Regions from separate parts of the Micromonospora sp. NPDC051141 genome, predicted to be linked through region 2. Evidence: riboswitches for the same ligand, from Rfam matches in the RefSeq annotation. Region 2 holds a riboswitch; the other holds the start of a gene.
The links. Region 2 has a riboswitch for thiamine pyrophosphate ahead of thiE (thiamine phosphate synthase). Riboswitches for the same ligand answer to the same signal wherever they lie in the genome.
Positions count from the first base shown of each region.

Region 1: it holds a riboswitch for thiamine pyrophosphate, as region 2 does, so the genes downstream of both, ACIA6B_RS21760 (ECF transporter S component) here and thiE (thiamine phosphate synthase) in region 2, are expected to answer to the same signal.

Region 1 is NZ_JBITFD010000011.1:201,536-206,462, reverse strand. It holds gene ACIA6B_RS21770 (energy-coupling factor transporter transmembrane component T family protein) at 1-402, opposite strand, end outside; gene ACIA6B_RS21765 (ATP-binding cassette domain-containing protein) at 399-1,997, opposite strand; gene ACIA6B_RS21760 (ECF transporter S component) at 2,098-2,688, opposite strand; TPP riboswitch at 2,761-2,867, opposite strand; gene ACIA6B_RS21755 (alpha/beta fold hydrolase) at 2,944-3,780, shown strand; gene ACIA6B_RS21750 (sugar isomerase domain-containing protein) at 3,777-4,526, shown strand; gene ACIA6B_RS21745 (DUF6328 family protein) at 4,618-4,927, shown strand, end outside.
Region 2 is NZ_JBITFD010000001.1:89,546-94,472, forward strand. It holds gene ACIA6B_RS00405 (thiazole synthase) at 1-565, opposite strand, end outside; gene thiS (sulfur carrier protein ThiS) at 571-771, opposite strand; gene thiO (glycine oxidase ThiO) at 762-1,892, opposite strand; gene thiE (thiamine phosphate synthase) at 1,886-2,512, opposite strand; TPP riboswitch at 2,507-2,618, opposite strand; gene ACIA6B_RS00425 (hypothetical protein) at 2,737-3,006, shown strand; gene ACIA6B_RS00430 (endonuclease domain-containing protein) at 3,014-3,649, shown strand; gene ACIA6B_RS00435 (aldo/keto reductase) at 3,795-4,757, opposite strand.

The DNA of each region.
Region 1 (4,927 bases), on a different contig from region 2:
TTCGGTCGGGTCCGTGGTGGCGAACACGATGATGCCGGGCAGCGCCACCGCGAGCATGCGCAGCACCAGCCCCAGCGCGGTGACCAGGACGCCCTGGGTGACCAGCACCGGCCCGGCCTCGACCAGCACCGGCCCGGACCGGTCGGCGGCGAAGAGCACCAGCGTGACCAGGATGCCGACGGCGGCGGCCAGCAGCGGCCACGCCCGGCGGGCCAGCACCCGGTAGCGGACCCCGAACAACGGCAGCACGGCCAGCTCGACCGCGATGGCGATGGCCGGCGCGACCGGGTCCAGCGTCGCCACCAGCACGAGGGTGAACACCATCGCGGCGGCCAGCTTCGCCACCGGGTTGCGCCGGGCCAGCGGGGCGCCCGGCGTCGCCACCGGCTCCATGTCGATCACGGCGCACCCGCCCCTGGGTCGGGCGGTGACGGACGCCGCTCCGAACCGGGACGGCCCGGCGGTGACGGCCGCCGCTCCGAAGCGGGACCGCCCGGCGGTGACGGCCGCCGCTCCGAAGCGGGACCGCCCGGCGGTGACGGACGCCGCGGAGAACCGGGCCGGACCGGTTCGTCGGACCCGGCCGGGCGGTCCAGGGTGAGCGTCCGGTCGGCCAGCGCGGCGACGAAGTCGGCGTCGTGGGTCACCGTGACCACGCCGTGGCCGGCGTCGCGCAGCTCGGCGAGCAGGTCGACCAGTTCCCGCCAGGTGCGCCGGTCCTGGCCGAACGTGGGCTCGTCGCAGATCAGCAGGCGGGGCGCGGTGGCCAGGGCGGTCGCCACGCTCAGCCGCCGCGCCTCGCCGCCGGAGAGGGTGTACGGGTTGGCGCCGGCCAGCCGGTCCAGTCGCAGCCGGTGCAGCAGCGCGTCCACGGTGGCGGTGACCGCCGCCTCGGACTGCCCGGTCCGGCGCGGGCCGAGCGCCAGTTCGTCGCGGACCGTGCCGGTGACGAACTGGTGCTCCGGGTCCTGGAAGACCGAGCCGATCCGGCGGGCCAGCGCCGGCGCCCGCCAGCGGTGCGGGGGAGTGCGCGCGTCCCGCCCGGCCAGTTCCGTGGCCGCGGTGACCGTGCCGGTGTCGGGGCGCAGCAGGCCGCCGAGGAGCAGCGCCAGCGTGGACTTGCCGGCGCCGTTCGGGCCGAGGACGGCGAGCGCCTCGCCGGCGCGTACCCGGAGGTCGGTGGGGGCCAGCCGGGGCGGCAGGCCGAGCCGGTCGGCGGTGAGCAGCACGTCGCCGGCCGGCGCGGTGGCGGGTCGCGGCGGCACGGTGTGCCCGGGCACCCAGACCCCGGCGGCGGCCAGCGCCTCGCCGTGCGCGGCGAAGACCGCGTCGGGCGGCCCGTCGGCGCGCACCCCGCCACCCGGTTCCAGCACCACCACCCGGTCGACGAGCGGCAGCGCCTCGGCGACCCGGTGCTCCACCAGGATCAGCGTGGTGTCCGGGTCGAGCGCGTCCGCGACCGCCCGGCGGATCAGCGCGGCGCCGGCCGGGTCGAGGTTGGCGGTCGGCTCGTCGAGCAGCAGCAGGCCGGGACGCAGCGCGAGCGCCCCGGCGAGGGCCAGCCGTTGCTGCTCGCCGCCGCTGAGCGCGGCGGTCGGGCGGTCCCGGTGGTAGGGGAAGCCGACCCGGCGCAACGCCTCGTCGACCCGGGGCCAGATCTCCTCGGCCGGCACGCCGCGGTTCTCCAGCCCGAACGCGACGTCGTCGCCGGAGCGGGCCATCACGAGCTGGGTCTCCGGGTCCTGGAACAGCACGCCGACGCGTTCGCGGGCCTTGCGCGGGTCCAGCCCGTCGATCTCGACGGTGCCCTCCTGCTCGCCGGAGTCCTCCGGCAGCAGCCCGGCCAGCGCCGCCAGCAGCGTGCTCTTCCCCGCCCCTGACGCCCCCAGCAGCAGCACCCGCTCCCCGCCCTCGACACGCAGATCAACCCCGCGCACCGCCCACGCCCGGCGTCCCCCGTGCCGCCACCCGAACCCCCGCAGAACCACCCCGCTCACCGCGCCACCCCCTCCCCAGCCTCGTTGATCAAGGAGTTTGCGTCAGGAAAACCCGCCCATGGTTGACGCAAACTCCTTGATCAACAGGGGGAGGGGGCCGTCAGACCAGGGCGCGGTCGCGGCCGGCGGGGAAGCGGTCCAGGACGCCGGTGTTGGCCAGGGCGCGGGTGAGCACCCACGCGCCGAAGCCGGCGACGATCGTGGCGCTGACGATCGTGATGAGCGCGTACGGGAGGCGGTAGGAGGTCAGCTCGTACGCCTTGTTCCAGTAGACGAAGTCGAAGATCGCCGCGCCCAGGCCGGTCAGCGCGCCGGCCAGCACCGCCACCGGCAGCTTGAACGAGCGGTAGCGGAACGCGGCGAACGCCAACTCCGCGCCGATGCCCTGCATCAGGCCCTGGAGGATCACGATGCCCGCCCACTGGCTGCCCAGCAGCGCGGAGACGATCGCGGCCACCGTCTCGCAGTAGAGCGCGGCGCCCGGCTTGCGGATGATCAGGCCGGCGAGCACCGCCGGGATCAGCCACACGCCGTAGAGCACCGCCTGCGCGGGCGGAAAGAACGCGAACGCCGCGTCGGTGGCGCTCCAGAGCAGGCCCCAGGCCCAGAAGACGACGCCGAAGGCGACGGCGATGACCGAGGCGACGACGATGTCGACGGTACGCCAGCGGTTGCTGTCGGTGTGGTTCACGGTGGCTCCCAGTTCGTGGTGAGGAACCAGGAGAAGACGCACGCCGCGCCCGGAATGCCGGACGTCGACGCGGCTGGAGGTCGACCGAACTCCCTGCGCTGGCATTACCCAGATCAGGTTCGAGGGTCTGCGGGCACCGGCCCGCACTCTCAGCGCTGTGCGCTCCCCTGTCGGATGTGAAGTTGTCTCGTCGCAGACGCTAGCACCGACGTCGGGGCCGGGCCCAGCAGGGCGACTGTCGGTAGGCTGGCGATCATGCGGGTCGAGACGCGAAATCTGACGTTCGAGGTACGCACCGGCGGCCCCGAGGGCGGCGACCCCGTCCTGCTGCTGCACGGCTTTCCGCAGCACGCCGGCGAGTGGGACGCGGTGACGCCCGCGCTGCACGCCGCCGGGCTGCGCACGTACGCGCTCGACCAGCGCGGCTACTCGCCCGGCGCGCGGCCGGCGGCGGTCGAGGCGTACCGGATCCCGGAGCTGGTGGCCGACGCGGCGGCCGTGCTGGACGCGCTCGGGGTGACCGCCGCGCACCTGGTCGGCCACGACTGGGGCGCGATCGTGGCCTGGGGCCTGGCGGCGGCGCACCCGGATCGGGTGCGGACGCTGACCGCGGTGTCGGTGCCGCACCCGGCCGCGATGGGCCACGCGCTCGCCAACGATCCCCGGCAGAAGGCCAAGTCCGCCTACATGGCGCTGTTCCGGATGCCGGGCAAGGCGGAGAAGGTGCTGCTGGCGCTGCACGGCGCCGTGCTGCGCCGGATGCTGCGCGGCGTCGGCGACGCGGCAACCGTCGCCCGGTACGCCGACCCGATGCGGGAGCCGGGAGCGCTCACCGCGGCGCTGAACTGGTACCGCGCGATGAGCGGGTCGGACATGAAGGCGGTCGGCCCGGTGGCGGTGCCGACCACGTACGTCTGGAGCGACAAGGACGTGGCGATCGGCCGGACCGCCGCCGAGGCGTGCGCGGGACACGTCACCGGTGACTACCGGTTCGTGACCCTGTCCGGCGTCAGCCACTGGATTCCCGACGAGGCTCCGGGCCCGCTGGCCGAGGCGGTCCTGGCCCGGATCCGAGGGACGGAGGAGGCATGACGGTGAGCGCCGAGGCGTACCTGGAGACGGTCACGTCGACGATGCGGCGGGTGGCCACCGAGCAGCGGGCGAACGTGGCGGAGGCGGCCGATCTGATCGTGGCGGCGCTGCGTGCCGACGGGGTGGTGCACGCGTTCGGCACCGGGCACTCCGAGGCGCTCGCCATGGAGATCGCCGGCCGTGCCGGCGGGCTGGTGCCCACCAACCGCATCGCGCTGCGCGACCTGGTCCTGCACGGTGGCGAGCCGGCCGACGTGCTCGGCCCGAAGCTGGAACGCGAGCCGGCGGTGGCGCACCGGCTCTACGAGCTGGCCCCGGTCCGGCCGCCGGACGTGTTCGTGCTCGCCTCCAACTCGGGCGTGAACGGGGCGATGGTCGAGTTCGCGTCGATCGTGAAGGAGCGCGGGCACGGGCTGGTGGCGATCACCTCGGCGCGGCACTCGGCGCGGATGACCTCGCGGCACCCGTCCGGGCGGAAGCTGGCCGACTTCGCCGACGTGGTGCTGGACAACGGCGCCCCGTACGGCGACGCCACGCTGCCGTTGCCCGGCGGCGGCGCGGTCGGCGCGGTCTCGTCGATCACCGCCGCGCTGCTGGCCCAGCAGATCACCGTCGAGGTGGTGGCCCGGCTGGTGACGGCGGGGGAGCGACCGCCGGTCTACCTGTCCGCCAACATCACCGGCGGCGACGAGCACAACGCCGAGCTGGAGGCCCGGTACGCAGGGCGGATCCGCCGGGGATCGTGAGCCGGTTTCGCGAGCGCCCGAATCGGGCACAGGCGCTGCTGCCGGCGGGTGTTCACCCGCCGGCCGTGCCGTCTTCACCGGAGGTTCGCGAGTGTCCAAGGAATCCGAGAAGCAGCGCTGGCAGCGCAACTTCGCCGATCTGTTGCAGGAGTTGCGCGTGGCGCAGACCGGCGTGCAGATCCTCTTCGCCTTCTTGCTGACCCTGCCGTTCAGCAACGGGTTCACCCGGACCACCGAGTTCCAGCGTGACGTCTACATCGTGGCGTTGCTGGCCGCCGCCGCGGCCACCGCGATGATCATCTCGCCGGTCGCGTTCCACCGGGCGCTGTTCCGCCAGGGCCGCAAGCCGGAGTTGGTCCGCTTCGCCCACCGGATGGCCACCGGCGGGCTGTTCTTCATGC
Region 2 (4,927 bases):
CGGTGCCGATACCGGCGTCGAGGATCACCGGCACGTCGACGGCCTGCCGGATCAGCCGGAGGTGATGCGGGTTGCCGATGCCCAGACCGGAGCCGATCGGCGACCCGGCCGGCATCACGGCGGCGCAGCCGACGTCGGCCAGCCGCCGGGCCAGCACCGGATCGTCCGAGGTGTACGGCAGCACGGTGAACCCGTCGGCGACCAACTCCTCGGCGGCGCGCAGCAGCTCCACCCCGTCGGGCAGCAGCGTGCGCTCGTCGCCGATCACCTCCAGTTTCACCCAGTCGGTGTCGAACGCCTCCCGGGCCAGGTGCGCCGTCTTCACCGCCTCCACCGCGGTCCGGCAGCCGGCCGTGTTCGGCAGCAGCCGTACCTTGCACCGCTCCAGCAGGTCGAGCAGGCCGCCCGCGCCACCCGGCGTGGTGTCGACCCGGCGCAGCGCCAGCGTCACCACCTCCGTGCCGGACGCCCGGACCGCCGCCTCCAGCACGTCCAGGCTGGCCGCGCCGCCGGTGCCGAGCACCAGCCGGGAGCCGAGCGGCACGCCGCCGATCTCCAGGGACATCCCGGTCACCCGCCCTGCGCGGCGCTGAGCACCTCGACGCGGTCGCCGTCGCGCAGCACGCTCGCCGGCCAGCCGCCGCGCGGCACCACCTCGCCGTTGACCGCGACCGCGAGGCCGCGCTGCTGACCGGTGACCGCGCGCACCACCTCGGCGAGCGTGACGCCCTCGGGCAGCGTCCGCCCCGTGCCGTTGACGATCAGTTCCACAGGCGCTCCTTCGCGAACCGTGCCGGGCTGAAGGGGGCGAGCGCCGGGTCCGGCCCGCCGCTGACGATCAGTTCGGTGACCAGGTCGGCGGTGACCGGGGTGAGCACGATGCCGTGCCGGTGGTGCCCGGTGGCGGCGAGCACGTCGGGCCGGCCGGGCAGCGCCCCGATCACCGGCGCGTTGTCCGGCGTGCCCGGGCGCCGCCCGGCGACGGCCTCCACCAGCGCGTACTCGGTCAGCTCGGGGACCAGCTCGGCGGCGGCGCGGAGCAGCCGCAGCACACCGCCGGCGGTCACCTCGACGTCCGCGCGTTCCTCCACGGTGGCGCCGACCACCACCTCGCCGTCCGCCCGGGGCACCAGGTAGACCGGCTCGCCGTCGGCGTACCCCCGGATCACGTGCCGGAAGCCCGGCGGACCGTCGCCGGGCGCGCGGAGCCGCAGCACCTGGCCCTTCACCGGGCGGACCGGCAGCCCGGTCAGCGCCGCCGCGCCGCAGCCGGCCGCGACCACGGTGACCCGCGCGTCCACCTCGGACAGCGCGCCGACCCGCGTCGGCCGGAACGTCACGCCGGCCCGCTCCGCCGCGACCCGCAGCGCGGCGACCAGGCGGCGCGGGTCGACCTGGTGGTCGCCGGGCGCGACCGCGCCGCCGCGCACCCGGGTGGCCAGCGCCGGCTCGCGGTCGCGCAGCGCCGACGGGCGCAGCGGCGTGATCGGCAACCCCAACCCCTGCTGGTACGACCACAGCCGCCCCGCCTCGGCCAGGTCGTCGGCGGTGAGCCCGACCACAAGCGTGCCCTCGGTGCGGTGGCCCAGGTCGACGCCGCTCGCCTCGGCAAGCTCGGCGGCGAACGCCGGCCACCGGGCCGCGGACTCGACCAGCAACCCGGTCAGCTCCCGCTCCCCGAAGTACGCCTCGGCGACCGGGGCGAGCATGCCGGCGGCCACCCGCGACGCACCCGACCCGGGCCGGTCGTCGTACACGCTCACCCGCAGCCCGCGCTGCGCGCACCGCCACGCGATCGCCAGCCCCACCGGCCCCGCCCCCACCACCCCCACCTCGGAAAGGAAGGGCCCCCTGTCAACGCCTCCGGTAGCGGAAGGGGCCCCGCCTAACACGTCAGCGCCCGGAGCAGCTCGGCGGTGGCGCGCGCCGGGTCGGCCGCCGAGCTGAGCGCTCCGACCACCGCCACTCCGTACGCCCCGGCCGCCCGCAACGCCGGCACCGCCGCGGCGGTCACCCCGCCGATGGCGATCACCGGCACGGTCACCGCGTCGGTGACCGCGCGTACCCCGTCCGGGCCGATCGGCGCGGGCAGCCCCGGCTTGGTGGTGGTGGCGTGGCAGGGGCCCACGCCCAGGTAGCTCGCTCCGGCGGCGACCGCGGCCCGGGCGGCGTCCGGCTCCCGGGCGGTCGCGCCGAGCACCGCGTCGACGCCGAGCACCCGGCGGGCGGCGGCCACCGGCAGGTCGTCCGCCCCGACGTGGCCACCGGCCGCGCCCACCGCGAGCGCCACGTGCAACCGGTCGTTGATTAGGCAACACGTGCCGTACGGCCGGCACGCCTCGACCACCCGGCGGGCCAGCTCGTACGCCTCCCGGTCGGTGGCGTCGTCCGTCACGCGGACCTGCACGACGAGTTCGGCGCGGCCCACCGGCATGGCGGCACGCAGCACGCCGAGCGGATCCCGCCCCGGTCGGGTGTCGGTGATGAGATGCAGTCGTCCCAGGGACGGCACGGCAACGCTCCTCCCTGCGCCGGCATTACCCGGATCAGGTTCAACGGTCGGGGGCTGTCAGCCCCCCTCTCAGCCCGGTCCACACCGGGCTCCCGTGGGTCACTTGCGGCCTACCGTACGACGCCTCCCCGCCGTACGGAAGACCGGGTGAGTTTTTTCCCAGGACCGCACCACCCGGCGGGCCGGGACGGCGGCTGACCGTCACGTCACAGCACGCTGCCAGGATGTCCGTTCCCGCGCGTATCCCGCGCTGCCTTGCGCGCCTGCCGTTCCGGGGCAGCCGTGCCGTCTCCGAAGGGCTGCTCACCTGGACGATGCTCCGCGGGCCGACGTGGGTCCGCCTGCTGCCGGACGTGTACGTGCACCGGCACGGATACCGTGTCGACGACCATCGGATGTGGTGCGAGGCGGTGGCGTTGCGCCTGCCGCCGGGTGCCGTGCTGGCGGGACGGGAGCGCCGCCTGGTTGTTCGGTGCCGAGCTGCTCAGCCGTGACGCGCCGGTGACTGTGCTACTGCCGACAGACGTCCGGCTGCGCCCGCACCCGCAGTTGACGGTCGTGCGGTCGTCACTGCCCGACGAGGACCGTACCCGGTTCGCCGGGCTGCCGGTCACCACCGCGCTGCGCACCGCGTTCGACCTCGGTCGGCTGGGCCCCCGGGTGGAGGCGCTGGTCGCCGTGGACGCGCTACTGCGTCGCCGGGTGGTGAGGCTGTCCGCGCTGCGTGACTACGCCGAAACCCGGTCCGGCTGGCCGGGTGCGCCGCTGCTGCGCGAGGTCTTGACGCTGGCTGAACCGTTGAGCGAGTCCCCGATGGAGACTCGCCTGCGGTTACTCCTCCTCGACGCCGGCATCGGCCCACTCACCGCGCAGCACGAGATACGCGCGGCCGGACGCTTCGTGGCCCGGGTGGATCTGGCCTGTCCGGTGCTGCGCCTCGCGATCGAGTACGACGGCGACCACCACCGTGAGCGGGCACACTTCCGGCGTGATGTGGCACGTCTCAACGCGCTCCGTGCGGCTGGCTGGGTCGTGCTCCGGTTCACCGCCGACGACGTGCTGCGCCGTCCCGACGCCACCGTCGCACTGGTCCGCCAGGCCCTCGCTGAACGCCGCGCCCCGACACCACCCCACTGACCCCTTCCCCCGGACACCCATGGCGTTCCACCCGCGGCCGGTGCTGGCGGCGAGTGGAGCGTCATGGGTGTCAAAAAGGTCGTGAGACACCCATGACGTTCCACCCCTGGCGAAGGCTGGCTTTGGGTAGGGGGTGGGGGCGGGGTCAGAGGAGGGCGTTGAGGGCTTCCAGGTCCTCGTCGGTGGGCTGCCAGGTGCCCACCTCGGCGTTGGCGCGTACCTGCTCCGGAGTGGTCGCGCCGGCGATCACCGAGGTCACCGCCGGCTGGGCGGCCAGCCCGCCGATGGCCACCTGGAGCATGCTGATCCCCCGCTCGGCGGCGTACGCCTCGATGGCCTCGATGGTGTCCCAGCGCGCCGCCGCCAGCCGCTCGGCGTACCGGCCGCCGCCGGCCAGCCGGCTGCCCGTCGGGGGCGCCTCGCCCCGCTTGTACTTGCCGGTGAGCAGCCCGTTGGCGAGCGGGAAGAACGGCAGCATGCCGAGGCCGAACCGCTCGCAGGCCGGGATCACCTCGTCCTCCACCCCCCGCTCCAGCAGCGAGTAGTGGTTCTGCGCGGAGATGAACCGGGTACGCCCCGCCGACGACGCGGTCCAGTCGGCGTCGGCGATCTGCCAGCCGGCGAAGTTGGAGTTGCCGAGGTAACGGACCTTGCCGGCGGTCACCAGGTCGTCCAGCGCGGCGAGCGTCTCGTCGATCGGCGTGCCCGGGTCGGGCTCGTGCATCTGGTAGAGGTCGATGTGGTCGGTGCCGAGCCGGCGCAGCGACGCCTCGACCGCGCGGGCGATGTAGCGGCGGGCGCCCCGGGCGCCGTGGTCCGGGCCGTTCGCGCCGTGCATGTCCATGCCGAACTTGGTGGCGACCACCACGTCGTCGCGGCGCCCCTTGAGCGCCTGACCGAGCAGCTCCTCGGAGCCGCCCTGCGGTTCGCCGTAGATGTCGGCGGTGTCGAAGAAGGTGATCCCGGCGTCGAGCGCGGCGTCGACCACCGCCCGGGTGCCGTCGCTGTCGAGTTTGCGGCCGAAGTTGTTGCAGCCGATGCCGACCACGGACACCACGAGCCCGGAGTCGCCCAGCCGGCGATAGGTCATCTCACTCACGAGATCCACCCTATGCCCGCCGCCGCGCACCCACCCGCCAGCGCCGGCACCGGTCACCGCGGAGGTGACCCATCCACGCCATCAGGTTGGCAGCGCCCCGCCGAGCCCGCCGATCGCAGACCCACCGGCGAGCCGCGCCGGCCAGGCCGACGGGTGAGCGCGTCGACGGCGGTGGCCAC